4 regions of the Klebsiella sp. A52 genome follow, and region 2 is predicted to be linked to each of the others. Evidence: predicted binding sites of a transcription regulator. Region 2 holds the regulator's gene; each other region holds the start of a gene.

Region 1 (4,214 bases), 1.5 Mb from region 2:
ACTCTTCGCGGTTATAGGCGATACCGCCGCCGGTGCCGCCCATGGTGAAGGACGGACGGATGATGCATGGGAAGCCAACGTCAGCGGCCACCGCCAGCGCTTCTTCCATGGTGTGCGCAATGCCGGAACGCGCGGTGTCGAGGCCGATTTTCTTCATCGCCACATCGAAGCGACGACGGTCTTCCGCTTTATCGATCGCATCGGCGGTCGCGCCAATCATAGTCACGCCGAACTCAGCCAGCACGCCCTGACGTTCCAGCTCCAGCGCGCAGTTCAGCGCGGTCTGGCCGCCCATAGTCGGCAGTACCGCGTCCGGGCGCTCTTTTTCGATAATTTTACGTACCACTTCCCAGTGAATCGGCTCGATATAGGTCGCATCGGCCATTTCCGGGTCGGTCATGATAGTCGCTGGGTTGGAGTTCACCAGAATAACGCGGTAACCCTCTTCGCGCAGGGCTTTACAGGCCTGGGCGCCCGAGTAGTCAAACTCACACGCCTGACCGATAACAATCGGGCCCGCGCCCAGAATCAGGATACTTTTTATGTCTGTACGTTTTGGCATGGCTCTTTTACTCCTGATTATTTCGCGGACTGACGGTATTGCTCAATTAACTCGATAAAGTGGTCGAACAGCGGCGCGGCATCGTGCGGGCCCGGGCTCGCTTCAGGGTGACCCTGGAAGCTAAACGCCGGCTTGTCGGTACGATGGATCCCCTGCAGGGTGCCGTCGAACAGTGACTTGTGGGTCACGCGCAGATTGGCAGGCAGCGTCGCTTCGTCAACGGCAAAGCCGTGGTTCTGGGCGGTAATCATCACTACATTGTTATCGATATCTTTAACCGGGTGGTTGCCGCCGTGGTGACCAAATTTCATCTTAATGGTCTTCGCGCCGCTCGCCAGCGCCAGCAGCTGATGGCCAAGACAGATGCCAAAGACCGGAATATCGGTGGTGAGGAATTTTTCTATTGCCGCGATGGCGTAATCGCACGGCGCCGGGTCGCCAGGGCCGTTGGAGAGGAAAATACCGTCCGGATTCAGCTTAAGCACATCTTCTGCCGACGTTTGCGCCGGTACGATAGTCAGGCGACAACCGCGATCGACCAGCATCCGCAGGATGTTGCGCTTGGCGCCGAAGTCATAAGCCACGACGTGGAACGGCAGCTCGCTTTCCGCCTTCGCTTCCGGCAGGTCGCCCGCCAGTGTCCAGCTCCCCTGCTTCCAGGCGTAAGTTTCTGCAGTAGTGACCTCTTTCGCCAGATCCATACCGTTCAGGCCAGGGAACGCCTGGGCTTTTTCCAGCGCCAGCTGGGCATCAAGATTATCGCCGGCGATGATGCAGCCATTCTGCGCGCCTTTCTCACGCAGTAAACGCGTCAGCTTACGGGTATCGATATCGGCAATGGCCACAATGTTATGGCGCTTCAGGTAAGAAGAAAGGTCCTCGGTATTGCGGAAGTTGCTGGCAATCAGCGGCAGGTCGCGAATGACCAGGCCTTGTGCATGTACCTGAGAAGATTCTTCATCGGCGGCGTTGGTGCCGACATTTCCAATATGGGGATAAGTAAGAGTGACGATTTGGCGGGAATAGGAAGGATCAGTGAGGATTTCTTGATAACCGGTCATTGAAGTATTGAAAACGACTTCCCCAACCGCCGTGCCGGTTGCCCCGATGGCCCGACCGTGAAACTGGGTTCCGTCTTCCAGAACCAAAAGCGCTGACTTAATCAAAACACCCTCCAGAGAATATTCACTCACTTTATTTGCATATTAATTCAGACATAGATCTGAATCAATGCAAATTTTTGCCCGCAGAATTTTGGCAAACGGCGGCATTCTGGAGAGATGTCAGGTAAAAGTCAACTTAAAGCGGATATTTTTAACCTTATTTTACGTCACTGGCGCGCAATGGGCTATTTTCACGGTAAAAAGATCAACTAACCTGGTTGAGAAAACGCTTGCGGGCGAGGAAAACTGTAAAATCAGCCAGCGGAGGGTAAAAAAGTGGACCAGATGGTCAAAATTTACAATTCAATAACCAAAAACATCAGGAAGATATAGTTTTTTAAAGCCTTCATAAGAAAAAAACACAAAAGCAGTCAAAATAAAAAAGGGCAATAAAATATTGCCCTTTGCAATCAATTACATATTGAATGCAATAACCACATCACGATGGGTAATAATCATTATAAAGCATTCAGTTCAAGCACATCACGCATATCGAAAAGACCACTTTTCTTATCTTTCAGCCACAAAGCTGAACGAACAGCACCATTGGCAAACGTCATCCGGCTGGAGGCCTTATGGGTAATTTCGATACGTTCGCCGATATCAGCGAACATCGCCGTATGTTCGCCGACGATGTCGCCCGCGCGAACGGTAGCAAAACCAATAGTACCCGGAACGCGTTCGCCGGTATGGCCTTCGCGGCTATAGACGGCGCAGTCCTTCAAATCTTTGTTCAATGCCCCGGCGATCGCCTCGCCCATCGCCAACGCGGTACCTGATGGCGCGTCCACTTTATGCCTATGGTGCGCTTCGATGATTTCGATATCGGTATAATCGCCCATTACCTTTGCCGCCTTTTCCAGCAGCTTTAACAACACGTTGACGCCAACGCTAAAGTTAGCGGCAAAGACGATGGCGATTTCCTGTGCGGCATCGCTAATCGCCTGCTTTCCGGCATCATCAAAACCGGTGGTGCCGATCACCATCCCTTTGCCGTGTTGACGGCAGAAAGCCAGATGGTTAAGCGTGCCTTCCGGGCGGGTAAAATCGATTAAAACATCGAAATCATTGCTTACCGCCGCCAGGCTGCTTTGGACGGTAACGCCTGATTTGCCTGCGCCCGCCAGCTCGCCCGCATCGCTGCCCACCAGGCTTGAACCCTCGCGCTCCAGCGCCGCGCCAAGCGCCACGCCTTCCATCTGCAGCGCAGCCTGAATTAACTGGCGTCCCATCCGGCCGCCCGCGCCGGCGATGGCCACGCGGATTTGTGCATCTTGCATAGCTATTCTCTTTTGTTAACTTCACGTGAATTGTTTTCAGAGTAACCAGCCCATTGCATAGCCGCTACTCAAAAACGCCGATAATTAGAAATTTATGACAAACGGCGGTCGATATCAGTAAAAACTATATGATTGTGCCGCGATTCGGCGTTTATGTAGTGAAAATTGGGAGGGGACACGGTAGCGCCCCGCCCGCGCGACGCGGGCTAAGGCGTTGTGTACTCAATCAAAGGGGGAAAAGCGCACCTGCGGGGAAAGCGGATAAAAACCAGGTTACCGCCAGTAAATCGGCGCTGCCGCCGGGGCTGAGATGGCGAGCAATCAGCTCGTCGTCGAGTTGGCGTAGCGCCTCCAGCCCGCCGTCAGCCATGACGCCGCCCTGCCACAACAGCCGCTGCGCCTCCTGCTGCACATAGTTCAGGCCCGCAAGCCCGCCGCGCGAGACCAGATTGGTGTCATCATTCCACGCCATCAGATGCAGCAAGGTTTGCAGCAGCGCCAGGTTGCTGTCGCCGGTCTCTTCCATCATGCGATTGAACACCGGCAGCGCCTGGGTACGCACGGTACGAAAGCCGCTCTCGGCCTCGCCGCGGGCGCCGGAGAGTCCATAACGTAAAAAATGGGCCTCGCCTTTGCTTAACTGTTCGCCGCTGGCGGAAGAGAGTTCTTGCATAACCATGCCGCGACAGAATCGCGCCACCTGATCGCAAAGCCGATGCTGTTCAATCGGTTCGCCTTTCGATACCAGCCTTCCCGCCGCCGCGCTCAGCAAACCGAAAGCGAAGATTGCCCCGCGATGGGTATTCACTCCACCGGTGGCCTCCAGCATATCGTTCTCGCAGGCCATCCCTACAGGACGCAGCATCATTAACACCTGTTCCGGTACGATAGCCGCGGTATCGTGGCCCATGATGAAAAATTTCTCCATCCACGGAGCCACGACCGCGGTGCTGGCCTCAAAAGAGGCCAGGTCCATATCGTGATGGGCGCCTGTGTTACGAATGTCCACCAACCCGGGCTTTGGGGTCAGGCGAACTTCGGTTAAAAGCGCGCGTTCTACCGCGCTGACCACCTCTTCAGCGTTCAGCGATGTCACGCGCAGAGAACGCGGCGGATTGATTAACACTTCGCTCATTGCCCTTCCCCCTCTGCGTTTAGTCGCTGTTTTTCACCTGACGAATGACATCAAGAACGGAGCCATCACGATAG
Region 2 (4,214 bases):
TTGCGCCAGCAGCGGAATAGCCAACATGATGGCAATCAACAACAGCAGGAATCCTTTCAAAGTGCCGGAGACTGAACGGTCGGCAAACTTACCGCCCAGATAGTTGCCAAGCGAGAAACCGACGCCGATTAATACCAGCATGGCGGTAACAAACAGCGGTGAAGCGTTGGTGATGGTATGCAGTACCGGAGAAATGTAGGTATACAGCGTGAACATTGCCCCGGCGCCCAGCACGGTGGTCAACAGCGCAGAGAGTACCTGAGGCCGCATTAATACCGACAGCTCGCGCTTCACGTTCGGACGCTCGCCGGCGCTACCTTTCGGCAGGGAGAACCACAGGCTTACCATCGCAATTAACCCCAGACCCGCCGTGGCCAGGAACGACATTCGCCAGCCGATGGTTTCACCAAGCCAGGTGGCAGCCGGTACGCCGCCGATATTGGCAATGGTCAGCCCCATAAACATGGTCGCAACCGCGCTGGCCTGTTTGTGTTTTGGCACCACGCTTGCGGCAACGACCGAGCCAAGGCCAAAGAACGCGCCATGATTGAGGCTGGTGATAATGCGCGACAGCAGTAGCGTCGTGTAATCCGGCGCAATAGAAGAGAGCACGTTGCCGAGGGTGAAGATCCCCATCAGGAAGATCAATGCATTGCGGCGAGCGCGATGCGACAGCAGTAACGTCATTAACGGCGCGCCGACCATCACGCCAATGGCATAGGCGCTAATCAGCATCCCCGCGGCCGGAATAGAAACATCTACGCCTTTGGCGATAACCGGCAGTAATCCCATCGGGGAAAACTCAGTGGTACCGATACCAAAGGCACCGATCGCCAACGCGAGTAAGGGAAAGTTGATTTTCATTCAGAGACTCCATCAGGCCGATTCAGGACACGGCATTACATCAGAAGCCAAAAGCATGACATCAATCACAGAAAAACAGAAGTAAACGAAATGACAAAAGATTTTTGCAGATCTGCTAATAATGGCGGGATAGGAGGGGAAGCCCCCTCCCTGCTGGAATCAGTGCAGTACCGCGGTCAACGCGGCGGCGACGATCAGACCCAGAACAATAACCGTCGTTGTCAGCGAAAACTTTAAATTTGTGTCCATCAATTTTCTCCCCTGATTATCCCCACATAGAAAGTGAGCTTGCTCATTTTTGCACAAAAATATGCAAAAATCTTCCCGGATTTAGAGTGATGCACATTTTTGCTCTTCCCCTTTGCCGCGAGATAGGACAAAATCCCACGCTAATTTGAAAGCGTATCGGCCATTGACCCCTTCCTGTCGTTCTGTGTCGTTTTCCCAGGTGTTGCAATGTTGATCATTGTATACAGGGTGTGTATAGGCAAACGTTTACGTATCGATAATCAGACGATCAGGTCAAGGTCTGGAGTGAGAAGTAATGGCAACTATTAAAGATGTAGCGAAACGCGCAAACGTTTCCACTACAACTGTATCACATGTGATTAACAAAACCCGTTTCGTGGCGGAAGAGACGCGCAATGCGGTGTGGGCGGCAATTAAAGAACTCCACTATTCGCCAAGCGCCGTGGCTCGCAGCCTGAAAGTCAATCACACTAAATCGATCGGTCTGCTGGCCACCAGCAGCGAAGCGGCCTATTTCGCTGAAATTATCGAATCCGTAGAAAAAAGCTGCTTCCAGAAAGGCTATACCCTGATTCTGGGCAACGCCTGGAACGATCCGGAAAAACAGCGCGCCTACTTGTCTATGATGGCGCAAAAGCGCGTTGACGGCCTGCTGGTGATGTGTTCCGAGTACCCGGAGTCCGTACTCAGTATGCTCGAAGAGTATCGTCATATCCCGATGGTGGTGATGGACTGGGGTGAAGCCAAAGCGGACTTTACCGACTCGGTTATCGATAATGCCTTTGAAGGCGGCTATATCGCCGGCCGTTACCTGATTGAACGCGGCCATCGTGAAATTGGCGTTATTCCGGGCCCGCTTGAGCGTAACACCGGTGCCGGACGCCTGGCAGGCTTCATGCAGGCAATGAAAGAAGCGCATATCAATGTGCCGGAAAACTGGATTGTTCAGGGCGACTTTGAACCGGAATCCGGCTACCGCGCCATGCAGCAGATCCTCAATCAGCAGCACCGCCCAACCGCCGTGTTCTGCGGCGGCGACATCATGGCGATGGGCGCTATCTGCGCCGCCGACGAAATGGGCCTGCGCGTACCGCAGGACATTTCGCTGATCGGCTATGATAACGTGCGTAACGCCCGCTACTTCAGCCCGGCGCTGACCACTATACATCAGCCAAAGGACTCGCTCGGGGAAGCGGCATTCAATATGCTGCTCGATCGCATTGTTAATAAACGTGAAGAGTCGCAGTCCATTGAGGTACATCCGCGTCTTATCGAGCGCCGCTCGGTTGCCGACGGCCCGTTCGTCGATTATCGCCGCTAACGCCCTCCCCCCGGCGCCGGTTATTCCGGCGCCCGCAACCACTCCCGATTCAACGTTTCGCTGTCGCCAAGATAGTCAAGTAGCCAGCTCAAAGCGGGTGAGGCATCGCTTTGTTGCCAGGTCAGGCAGCAGGCGGCATCCGGGAATGGGTTTTCCAGCGTTAAGGCCGTCCACTCCCCGCTATCAATATGCGGGCGGGCAAAGTGGCCTGGCACCATCCCGACGCACAATCCTGCTGAAAGACAGGTGGCTGAAGATTCCCAATCCGGCACCACCACCCGCTTCTGGTTATCCAGCAGCCAGGTTGTGCGCTTCGGCAGCGAGCGTGAGGTATCTTCGCGCACCAGTGACGGCCAGTTGCGCAACACGTCATCGCTGAGCGGCCCTTCCATCTGCGCCAGCGGATGGCTGCTGGCGACGACACAATGCCAGTTCAGCATCCCCATATCGCGGAAAGCGTAACGCCCGCCCACCGGAATCGAACGCGTCGCGCCAATAGCTAATTCTACCCGCCCATCGGCTAACGCATCCCAGACGCCGTTGAAAACTTCCTGAAAAACGATCAGTTCGACATCGCTAAAATGGCGATAAAAATCAACAATCATCTGGCGCATCCGCGCCGGTTTAACGATATCGTCCACCGCAATCGACAGCTGGCCACGCCAGCCGTTAGCAATCTGCTGGCACTGCTGGCGGGTGATCTGCATTTTTTTGATAACAGAACGTCCTTCCTGCAAAAACCAGTGCCCGGCGGGGGTCAATTCAACATCACGATGGCGACGTTCAAAAAGCGGAACCGCAAGCCACTCCTCCAGTTGTCGCACCGTATAGCTCACCGCCGAAGGTACGCGGTGCAACTCCTGCGCCGCGGCGCTGAAACTCCCGTTACGCGCCACAGCATCAACCACTTCTAAGGAATATTCAGACCACATATTCTGCCTGCAAAATTTTTGAATGCATGTGACAAATAATAGCGTTTCACAAGGCGGATTACACTCCCTACACTCTGCGGCATCGTACCTGCATCAGTAGAAAGAGAACGTTATGCAACAACCTGGGAAAGGATTTTTAGTGTGGCTGGGCGGCCTGAGCGTGCTTGGCTTTCTGGCCACCGACATGTATCTACCGGCCTTTGCCGCCATTCAGCAAGACCTCAACACCTCTGCCGCATCGGTTAGCGCCAGCTTGAGCTTATTCCTCGCGGGCTTCGCGATCGGCCAGCTGTTCTGGGGGCCGCTGTCGGACCGCTATGGTCGGAAACCGATTCTGCTCGCCGGGCTGGCTATCTTCGCTCTTGGCTGCCTTGGGATGCTGTGGGTACGCGATGCGACGCTGATGCTGGTACTGCGTTTTGTCCAGGCGATTGGCGTATGCGCCGCCGCGGTGACCTGGCAGGCGATGGTGACCGACTACTATCCGGCCCAGCGCACCAACCGCATTTTCGCGACGATCATGCCACTGGTCGGGCTCTCTCCGGCGCTGGCGCCGTTACTCGGCAGCTGGCTGTTAGTCCATCTGGAATGGCAGGCTATCTTCGCCACCCTGTTCGCTATCACCATACTGTTGATGCTGCCGGCTTTTCGTCTGAAGGCGGTCGTCAAACCTGCTGGCGAAACCCAGCAGAAAATTACCTTTATGTCCCTGCTGCGTTCACGTGAATATAGCGGTAACGTGCTCATTTATGCGGCGTGTTCCGCCAGCTTCTTCGCCTGGCTCACCGGTTCGCCATTTATCCTCCATGAAATGGGCTATGGTCCGACGGTAATTGGTCTTAGCTACG
Region 3 (4,214 bases), 1.9 Mb from region 2:
TGCACCCGATCGCCGGGCAGGGCTTTAATCTCGGCCTGCGCGACGTGATGAGCCTGGCTGAACTGCTTGCCGACGCCCACGCGGTCGGCGAGGATGTGGGCAATTATTCTCTGCTGTGTCGCTACCAGGCGCGGCGAGCGGATGATAAAGCCGCCACCATCGGCGTGACCGATGGGCTGGTGCATCTCTTTGCCAACCGTTGGGCGCCGCTGGTGGCGGGGCGCAACGTCGGGCTGATGGCGATGGAATTATTTACCCCGGCGCGCGATGCGCTGGCGCAGCGTACCCTCGGTTGGGTTCCCCGTTAAGGAGTAGAACGTGCAAAGTGTTGATGTTGCCATTGTTGGCGGCGGAATGGTGGGACTGGCGGTGGCCTGTGGTTTACAGGGCAGCGGCCTGCGCGTCGCGGTGCTGGAACAAGCGGCGCCGCAGCCTCTTGACGCCGATGCGCCGCCGGCGCTGCGCGTTTCGGCAATCAATGCCGCCAGCGAAAAGCTGCTGACTAAACTGGATGTCTGGAGTGAGATCATCTCCCAGCGCGCCAGTTGCTATCACGGCATGGAAGTGTGGGACAAAGATAGCTTTGGCCGCATTAGCTTCGATGACCAGAGCATGGGCTTTAGCCATCTGGGCCATATTATTGAAAATGCCGTGGTGCATCACGCGCTGTGGCAAAAAGCGCAGCGCTGCGCTGACGTCACCCTGCTGGCGCCCGCGCAGCTGCAGCAGGTGGCGTGGGGCGAAAACGAAGCCTTCCTGAGCCTGCAGGACGGCAGCATGTTGACCGCGCGGCTGGTGGTTGGCGCCGATGGCGCCAATTCGTGGCTGCGCAATAAAGCCGATATTCCGCTGACCTTCTGGGACTATCGCCATCATGCGCTGGTGGCGACGATACGTACCTCCGAGCCGCATCAGGCGGTGGCGCGTCAGGCGTTCCACGGTGAAGGCATTCTGGCCTTCCTGCCGCTTAGCGATCCGCATCTGTGCTCGATCGTCTGGTCGCTGTCGCCGGAAGAGGCGCAGCGGATGCAGCAGGTCGATGCAGCCGCGTTTAATCAGGCGCTGAACATCGCTTTTGATAATCGCCTTGGCCTTTGCCAGCTTGAAAGCGAACGGCAGGTTTTCCCGCTGACCGGACGCTACGCGCGTCAGTTCGCCGCCCATCGTCTGGCGCTGGTTGGCGATGCCGCCCACACTATTCATCCGCTGGCCGGGCAGGGGGTGAACCTTGGCTTTATGGACGCCGCCGAGCTTATCGACGAGCTGAAGCGCCTGCACGCGCAGGGTAAAGATATCGGTCAGCATTTGTACCTGCGCCGCTATGAGCGCAGCCGCAAGCATAGCGCCGCGCTGATGCTGGCGGGTATGCAGGGATTCCGCGAAATGTTCTCCGGCAGCCATCCGGCGAAGAAATTCCTCCGCGACATGGGGCTCAAACTGGCCGATTCGCTGCCTGGCGTAAAACCGCAGCTGATTCGTCAGGCGATGGGCCTCAACGATCTCCCCGCCTGGTTACGTTAACCCCGTCACACTTCTTTTACCCGGCCTGCGCGCCGGGTTTTCTCCCTCATTTGAAATATTCTAATTTCACCTCTTTTTTCGCATTAGTTTTATTAATGCGCTCTTTTTTTTGTTAAAGAAATTAGGCCCATAAAATCGCATAAAACACCATCATCACCTGACTGGTTTACTCATTATGTTAATTTTATGTGGCATAAATCGCTTTTTTCCAGTCAATAACTCTGTAGGCTTTTCGGCGCGCTTTGGTCATAAGCTAATGTGATGTCCTGATTTACCTTATGGTTTAGCACCGGGTTCGGTGGTAAGTTCAGGCAAAAGAGAACGTTTGCGTCGGCGTCCGTAAGCGGTGCCGTCGCCGGATTTCGTGGCGCAAAATCGCCGACAATATCGTGGCTGGTTCCGTTTTATTCGATGAGGAAAAGATGGCTCAACAGACTCCGTTGTATGAACAACACACGCTGTGCGGCGCTCGCATGGTGGATTTCCATGGCTGGATGATGCCGCTGCATTACGGGTCCCAGATTGATGAGCACCACGCGGTGCGCGGCGATGCAGGGATGTTCGATGTGTCGCATATGACCATCGTCGATTTCCACGGCAGCCGGATCAGAGAGTTCTTGCGCTATTTGCTGGCAAACGATGTGGCGAAGCTTACCACGCCAGGCAAAGCGCTCTACACCGGCATGCTAACCGCTTCCGCTGGCGTCATCGATGACCTGATTGTTTATTTCCTTTCTGAAGATTATTTCCGCCTCGTTGTTAACTCCGCCACTCGTGAAAAAGACCTCGCCTGGATTTCCGAACAAGCCGAACCTTACGGTCTCGAAATTACCGTTCGCGACGATCTGTCGCTGATCGCGGTGCAGGGTCCGCAGGCGAAAGCGAAGGCGGCGACGCTGTTCACCGACGCTCAGCGCCAGGCCGTGGAAGGCATGAAGCCGTTCTTCGGCGTACAGGCCGGCGACCTGTTTATCGCCACCACCGGTTATACCGGCGAAGCGGGTTATGAAATCGCTATGCCGAACGAGCAGGCGGCGGATTTCTGGCGCGGTCTGCTGGACGCCGGCGTTAAGCCGTGTGGTCTTGGCGCGCGCGACACCCTGCGCCTGGAAGCCGGGATGAACCTGTACGGCCAGGAGATGGACGAAGGCGTCTCGCCGCTGGCGGCTAACATGGGCTGGACTATCGCCTGGGAGCCCGCCGATCGTAACTTCATCGGCCGCGAAGCGCTGGAAATGCAGCGCGAAAAAGGCACCGAGCAGTTGGTTGGCCTGGTGATGACCGAGAAAGGCGTCCTGCGCGGCGGCCTGCCGGTACGTTTTACCGATAGCGACGGTAATCAAAAAGAAGGCATTATCACCAGCGGCACCTTCTCGCCGACGCTGGGCTACAGCATCGCGCTGGCTCGCGTGCCGGCCGGGATTGGCGACACCGCGGTGGTGCAAATTCGTAACCGTGAAATGCCGGTAAAAGTGACTAAACCTGGTTTTGTACGCAATGGCAAAGCCATTGTGTGATTTCCCTTTTTTGGAGATGAATTGATGAGCAACGTACCAGCAGAACTGAAATACAGCAAAGAACACGAGTGGCTGCGTAAAGAAGCGGACGGCACCTATACCGTTGGGATCACCGAGCACGCGCAGGAGCTGCTTGGCGACATGGTTTTCGTTGACCTGCCGGAAGTGGGCGCCACCGTTGAAGCGGGCGCCGATTGCGCCGTTGCCGAATCCGTGAAAGCGGCTTCCGATATCTACGCGCCGATTAGCGGTGAAATCGTTGCCGTCAACGAAGAGCTGAACGACTCTCCGGAACTGGTCAACAGCGACCCGTATACCGACGGCTGGATCTTCAAAATCAAAGCCAGCGACGAAGCGCAGGTTGCCGCGCTGCTGGATGCGACCGCCTATGAAGCTCTGTTAGAAGACGAGTAAGCCTTTACCCTCTCCCCTGTGGGGAGAGGGAAGGGTGAGGGGAACCGATAATACCCTCACCCCAGCCCTCTCCCAAAAGGAGAGGGAGAAAACACATTCACCGCACGTTTCAGGAACCATCGCTCATGACTCAGACTTTAAGTCAGCTTGAAAACCGCGACGCCTTTATTGAACGTCACATTGGCTCGGACGCTCAGCAGCAGCAAGAGATGCTGAAGACCGTCGGCGCGGATTCGCTTAACGCCCTGATTGGCCAGATTGTGCCGCAGGATATCCAGCTGGCGACCCCACCGCAGGTGGGAGACGCGACTACCGAATTCGCCGCGCTGGCGGAGCTGAAGGCGATCGCCGGTCGCAACAAGCGCTTCAAGTCTTACATCGGCATGGGTTACACCGCCGTGCAGCTGCCGCCGGTCATTCAGCGCAACATGCTGGAAAACCCGGGTTGGTATACCGCCTACACCCCTTACCAGCCGGAAGTATCCCAGGGCCGTCTGGAATCGCTGCTCAACTTCCAGCAGGTCACTCTGGATCTGACCGGGTTGGATATCGCTTCCGCTTCGCTGCTTGATGAAGCCACCGCCGCCGCCGAAGCAATGGCGATGGCCAAACGCGTCAGTAAACTGAAGAACGCCAACCGTTTCTTCGTTGCCGCCGACGTCCATCCGCAAACCCTGGACGTGGTTCGCACCCGCGCGGAAACTTTCGGCTTCGACGTGATTGTCGATGACGCCGACAAAGTGCTCGATCACCAGGATGTCT
Region 4 (4,214 bases), 1.5 Mb from region 2:
CTCAGCAATGGCAGACGCTGCTTAACATCGGACCAGCTGTTCGGGTTGCCTTTTTGTTTTTTAGTCAGCGCCATTGCGTCAAGCATATGCGCGTAGCCCATATTATAGGCCGCCAGCGCAAACCAGATCCGCTCGTCTTTCGGGATCGCCTCCGGCACTTTGGCCATCATATCCTGCAGATAGCGCATACCGCCGTCTAGGCTCTGTTCGGCATCGGTACGGTCGGTCAGACCTAAACTCTGGGCGGTATTGCGGGTTAGCATCATCATGCCGCGCACCCCGGTCGGCGAGGTGGCCTGCGGGTCCCAGTGCGACTCCTGCCAGGCAATCGCGGCCAGCAGTCGCCAGTCGATCTGCCGGGCGTATTTCTCAAACAGCGGCTTCAGATCCGGCAGCGTATTTTGCACCGCGCGCAGGAAGGTGCGGGTATCAACATAGTCGAAGTCGTTGCCGTGGCCGAGATACTTCTCTTCCAGGCGGGCGAGAGTGCCGTCTTCGTTCATACTATTAAAGAAATCGAGCATGGCTGCCGATAGTGAATTGTCTTCGCTTTTTTCGCTAAACCAGGTGACCGGCTGTTCATCGCTGATATCGAGCGCCACAGCCAGCTCCGGATGCACGCGCTGGAACAGGCTGACGGCGACGGAATCGGCGACGGTATATTCCAGCGTGCCGTCGATGACCGCCTGCATCAGGGCGGTGGTGCCGCGTTTTTCATCGACGCGCCAGTTGAGGTCCGGATATTTGCTCTCCTTCAGCGCCTGCAGGTCGTTAAGGGCGACGTGGCCTGGGGCGATGGCGAGCTGTTCGGCGTTAATCCCGGCCAGCGTGCGCGGGCGATTACCGCCAACGCGATAGACCAACTGCTGCGAAACGGAATAATAGGTAGGGCCTGCCTGATAGTTCTTCACCCGCTCGGTGTTATAGACCAGCCCGGCGGCCAGCATATCGGTTTTACCGGCATCGAGATCGTCGAACAGCTGGCTGATATTCTGCCGCACGGTGACTTTCAGCTTCACCCCAAGGTAATCGGCGAAGCGTTTCGCCAGCTCGTAATCGAGACCGTAGTCTTTGTTGTTGATGGCGGCATAGGTCAGCGGCGAGTTAATGGTACTCACGCGCAGTTCGCCGCGGGCAATGATCCCGGCCACGCGGTTCTCCGGTTTTCCCATCCACGGCAAAGACGGCCACAGCGCCGCCGCCAACAAAAGGGTGACGACGCCGATCAGCAGATAATTAATCTTTAATTTTTTCAAATAGTTAATTTTCTGCAGCGTGGAGTTCCTCAGCTGGGTATATCCGGAAAAAGTAAAAGGTTGCCGTAAGTTGAGCGGCATTTTGCTTAAGAATGCGCCAGTTGGCAACTTATTCGCGATTCATGTCACATTTATTGATAAAACTGATGAATCATTTTATTTCTACGCAAACGGTTTCGTCGGGGCTCAGGATTCTCTATAATGGCGGCCGTTTCCCCCTGGCTCACCTTGAAAGCTTCGAAGACGAGAGACTTATGATGGATATTTTGCGTGGTTCACCTGCACTGTCGGCATTCCGTATCAACAAACTGCTGGCACGTTTTCAGGCGGCCAACCTGCCGGTTAGCACCTTATACGCGGAGTATGTTCACTTTGCCGACCTGAGCGCCCCGCTAAGCGATGAGGAGCGCGAAAGACTGGTCAGACTGCTCAAATATGGCCCAAGCCTCAGCAGCCATACGCCAACCGGTAAATTACTGCTCGTCACCCCTCGCCCCGGCACTATCTCTCCCTGGTCCTCCAAAGCTACCGACATCGCCCATAACTGCGGTTTATCGCAGGTCGTGCGCCTGGAGCGCGGCGTGGCGTACTACGTTGAAGCACAGGGGCTGAGCGACGCGCAGTGGGACGCCGTTGCGGCGGAACTGCACGATCGTATGATGGAGAGCGTTTTCACTGAGCTGGAAGAGGGAGAGAAGCTGTTTGTTCACCATCAGCCGACGCCAGTGACCAGCGTAGACCTGCTGGGCCAGGGACGTCAGGCGCTGATTGACGCCAACCTCCGTCTGGGGCTGGCGCTGGCCGATGACGAAATTGACTACCTGCAGGACGCATTCGTTAAACTTGGCCGCAATCCGAACGACATCGAACTGTATATGTTCGCGCAGGCCAACTCGGAACATTGCCGCCACAAAATTTTTAACGCCGACTGGGTTATCGACGGCCAAAAACAGCCGAAGTCGCTGTTTAAAATGATCAAAAACACCTTCGAGAAAAACCCGGAATATGTGCTGTCTGCCTATAAAGACAACGCTGCGGTAATGGAAGGTTCCGAAGTCGGCCGCTATTTCGCCGACTACCAGACCGGGCGCTATGACTTCCATCAGGAGCCGGCGCACATTCTGATGAAAGTTGAAACCCACAACCACCCGACGGCAATTTCGCCGTGGCCAGGGGCCGCGACCGGTTCCGGCGGCGAGATCCGCGACGAAGGCGCAACCGGACGCGGCGCGAAGCCGAAAGCGGGCCTGGTCGGCTTCTCGGTTTCTAACCTGCGTATTCCGGGCTTTGAGCAGCCGTGGGAAGAGGATTTCGGTAAACCTGAGCGTATCGTGACCGCGCTGGATATCATGACCGAAGGCCCGCTGGGCGGCGCGGCGTTTAACAACGAATTTGGTCGTCCGGCGCTGAATGGCTATTTCCGTACCTATGAAGAGAAAGTGACCAGCCACAATGGCGAAGAGCTGCGCGGCTATCACAAACCGATCATGCTGGCGGGCGGTATTGGCAACATCCGCGGCGAGCACGTCCAGAAGGGCGAAATCACCGTTGGCGCCAAGCTTATCGTGCTGGGTGGCCCGGCGATGAATATCGGTCTCGGCGGCGGCGCGGCGTCATCCATGGCTTCCGGCCAGTCTGATGCCGATCTGGATTTTGCCTCCGTACAGCGCGACAACCCGGAAATGGAGCGCCGCTGTCAGGAAGTGATCGACCGCTGCTGGCAGCTGGGCGATGCGAACCCGATTCTGTTTATCCACGACGTTGGCGCGGGCGGTCTCTCTAACGCCATGCCGGAGCTGGTGAGCGATGGCGGCCGCGGCGGGAATTTCCAGCTGCGCGATATCCTCAGCGATGAGCCGGGAATGAGTCCGCTGGAGATCTGGTGTAACGAATCCCAGGAACGTTATGTTCTGGCGGTCGCGCCGGAACAGCTGCCGCTGTTTGAAGAGCTGTGCCGCCGCGAGCGCGCGCCTTACGCGGTGATTGGCGAAGCCACGGCGGAGCAACACCTTAGCCTGAGCGACAGCCACTTTAACGATCGGCCGATCGACCTGCCGCTGGACGTCCTGCTCGGCAAAACGCCGAAAATGACACGTGACGTGCAAACGCTGAAAGCACAGGGCAGTGAGCTGGATCGTCAACCAATGACGATTGCCGATGCGGTTAACCGCGTGCTGCATCTGCCGACGGTGGCTGAGAAAACCTTCCTTGTGACCATCGGCGACCGCACCGTGACCGGTATGGTTGCGCGTGACCAGATGGTGGGGCCGTGGCAGATCCCGGTCGCTAACTGCGCGGTGACCACTGCCAGCCTCGATAGCTACTACGGCGAAGCGATGGCGATGGGCGAACGCGCGCCGGTTGCGCTGCTCGACTTTGCCGCCTCGGCCCGTCTGGCGGTCGGCGAGGCGTTGACAAACATCGCCGCTACGCAGATTGGCGAACTCAACCGCGTCAAACTGTCGGCAAACTGGATGGCGGCAGCCGGTCACCCGGGTGAAGACGCCGGTCTGTATGAGGCGGTAAAAGCGGTCGGTGAAGAGCTGTGTCCAGCGCTGGGCCTGACTATCCCGGTGGGTAAAGACTCAATGTCGATGAAAACCCGCTGGCAGGAAGGCAGCGAGCAGCGCGAAATGACCTCGCCGTTGTCGCTGGTGATCTCCGCGTTTGCCCGCGTTGAAGACGTGCGCGGCACCGTGACCCCGCAGCTCTCTACGGAAGATAACGCCCTGCTGCTGATCGATCTCGGCAAAGGGCGTAACGCGCTGGGCGCCACCGCGCTGGCGCAGGTCTATCGTCAGTTAGGCGACCAGCCGGCCGACGTGCGTGATGTCGCGCAGCTGAAAGGCTTCTGGGACGCGATGCAGGCGCTGGTGGCGCAGCGTAAGCTGCTGGCTTACCACGACCGCTCCGATGGCGGCTTGTTAGTGACGCTGGCGGAAATGGCTTTTGCCGGTC

What was found. The regulator PurR, encoded in region 2, represses purine synthesis genes. The targets are predictions, from matches to a motif close to CANGCAAACGTTTGCNTG.
Region 1: a site for PurR is predicted at 1,792-1,809, ahead of carA (glutamine-hydrolyzing carbamoyl-phosphate synthase small subunit). Genes of this name have one in related genera too.
Region 3: a site for PurR is predicted at 1,836-1,853, ahead of gcvT (glycine cleavage system aminomethyltransferase GcvT). Genes of this name have one in related genera too.
Region 4: a site for PurR is predicted at 1,420-1,437, ahead of purL (phosphoribosylformylglycinamidine synthase). Genes of this name have one in related genera too.

Annotation. Positions count from the first base shown of each region.
Region 1 covers NZ_CP074437.1:523,531-527,744, forward strand. Annotated here, with positions in the region: gene carB (carbamoyl-phosphate synthase large subunit) at 1-562, opposite strand, end outside; gene carA (glutamine-hydrolyzing carbamoyl-phosphate synthase small subunit) at 580-1,728, opposite strand; gene dapB (4-hydroxy-tetrahydrodipicolinate reductase) at 2,184-3,005, opposite strand; gene citG (triphosphoribosyl-dephospho-CoA synthase CitG) at 3,232-4,140, opposite strand; gene citF (citrate lyase subunit alpha) at 4,160-4,214, opposite strand, start outside.
Region 2 covers NZ_CP074437.1:4,135,005-4,139,218, forward strand. Annotated here, with positions in the region: gene KGA69_RS19555 (MFS transporter) at 1-864, opposite strand, end outside; gene KGA69_RS19560 (cytochrome bd-I oxidase subunit CydH) at 1,024-1,113, opposite strand; gene purR (HTH-type transcriptional repressor PurR) at 1,409-2,434, shown strand; gene punR (DNA-binding transcriptional activator PunR) at 2,455-3,366, opposite strand; gene punC (purine nucleoside transporter PunC) at 3,479-4,214, shown strand, end outside.
Region 3 covers NZ_CP074437.1:2,197,547-2,201,760, forward strand. Annotated here, with positions in the region: gene ubiH (2-octaprenyl-6-methoxyphenyl hydroxylase) at 1-308, shown strand, start outside; gene ubiI (FAD-dependent 2-octaprenylphenol hydroxylase) at 319-1,521, shown strand; gene gcvT (glycine cleavage system aminomethyltransferase GcvT) at 1,944-3,038, shown strand; gene gcvH (glycine cleavage system protein GcvH) at 3,063-3,452, shown strand; gene gcvP (aminomethyl-transferring glycine dehydrogenase) at 3,578-4,214, shown strand, end outside.
Region 4 covers NZ_CP074437.1:2,648,480-2,652,693, forward strand. Annotated here, with positions in the region: gene mltF (membrane-bound lytic murein transglycosylase MltF) at 1-1,337, opposite strand, end outside; gene purL (phosphoribosylformylglycinamidine synthase) at 1,511-4,214, shown strand, end outside.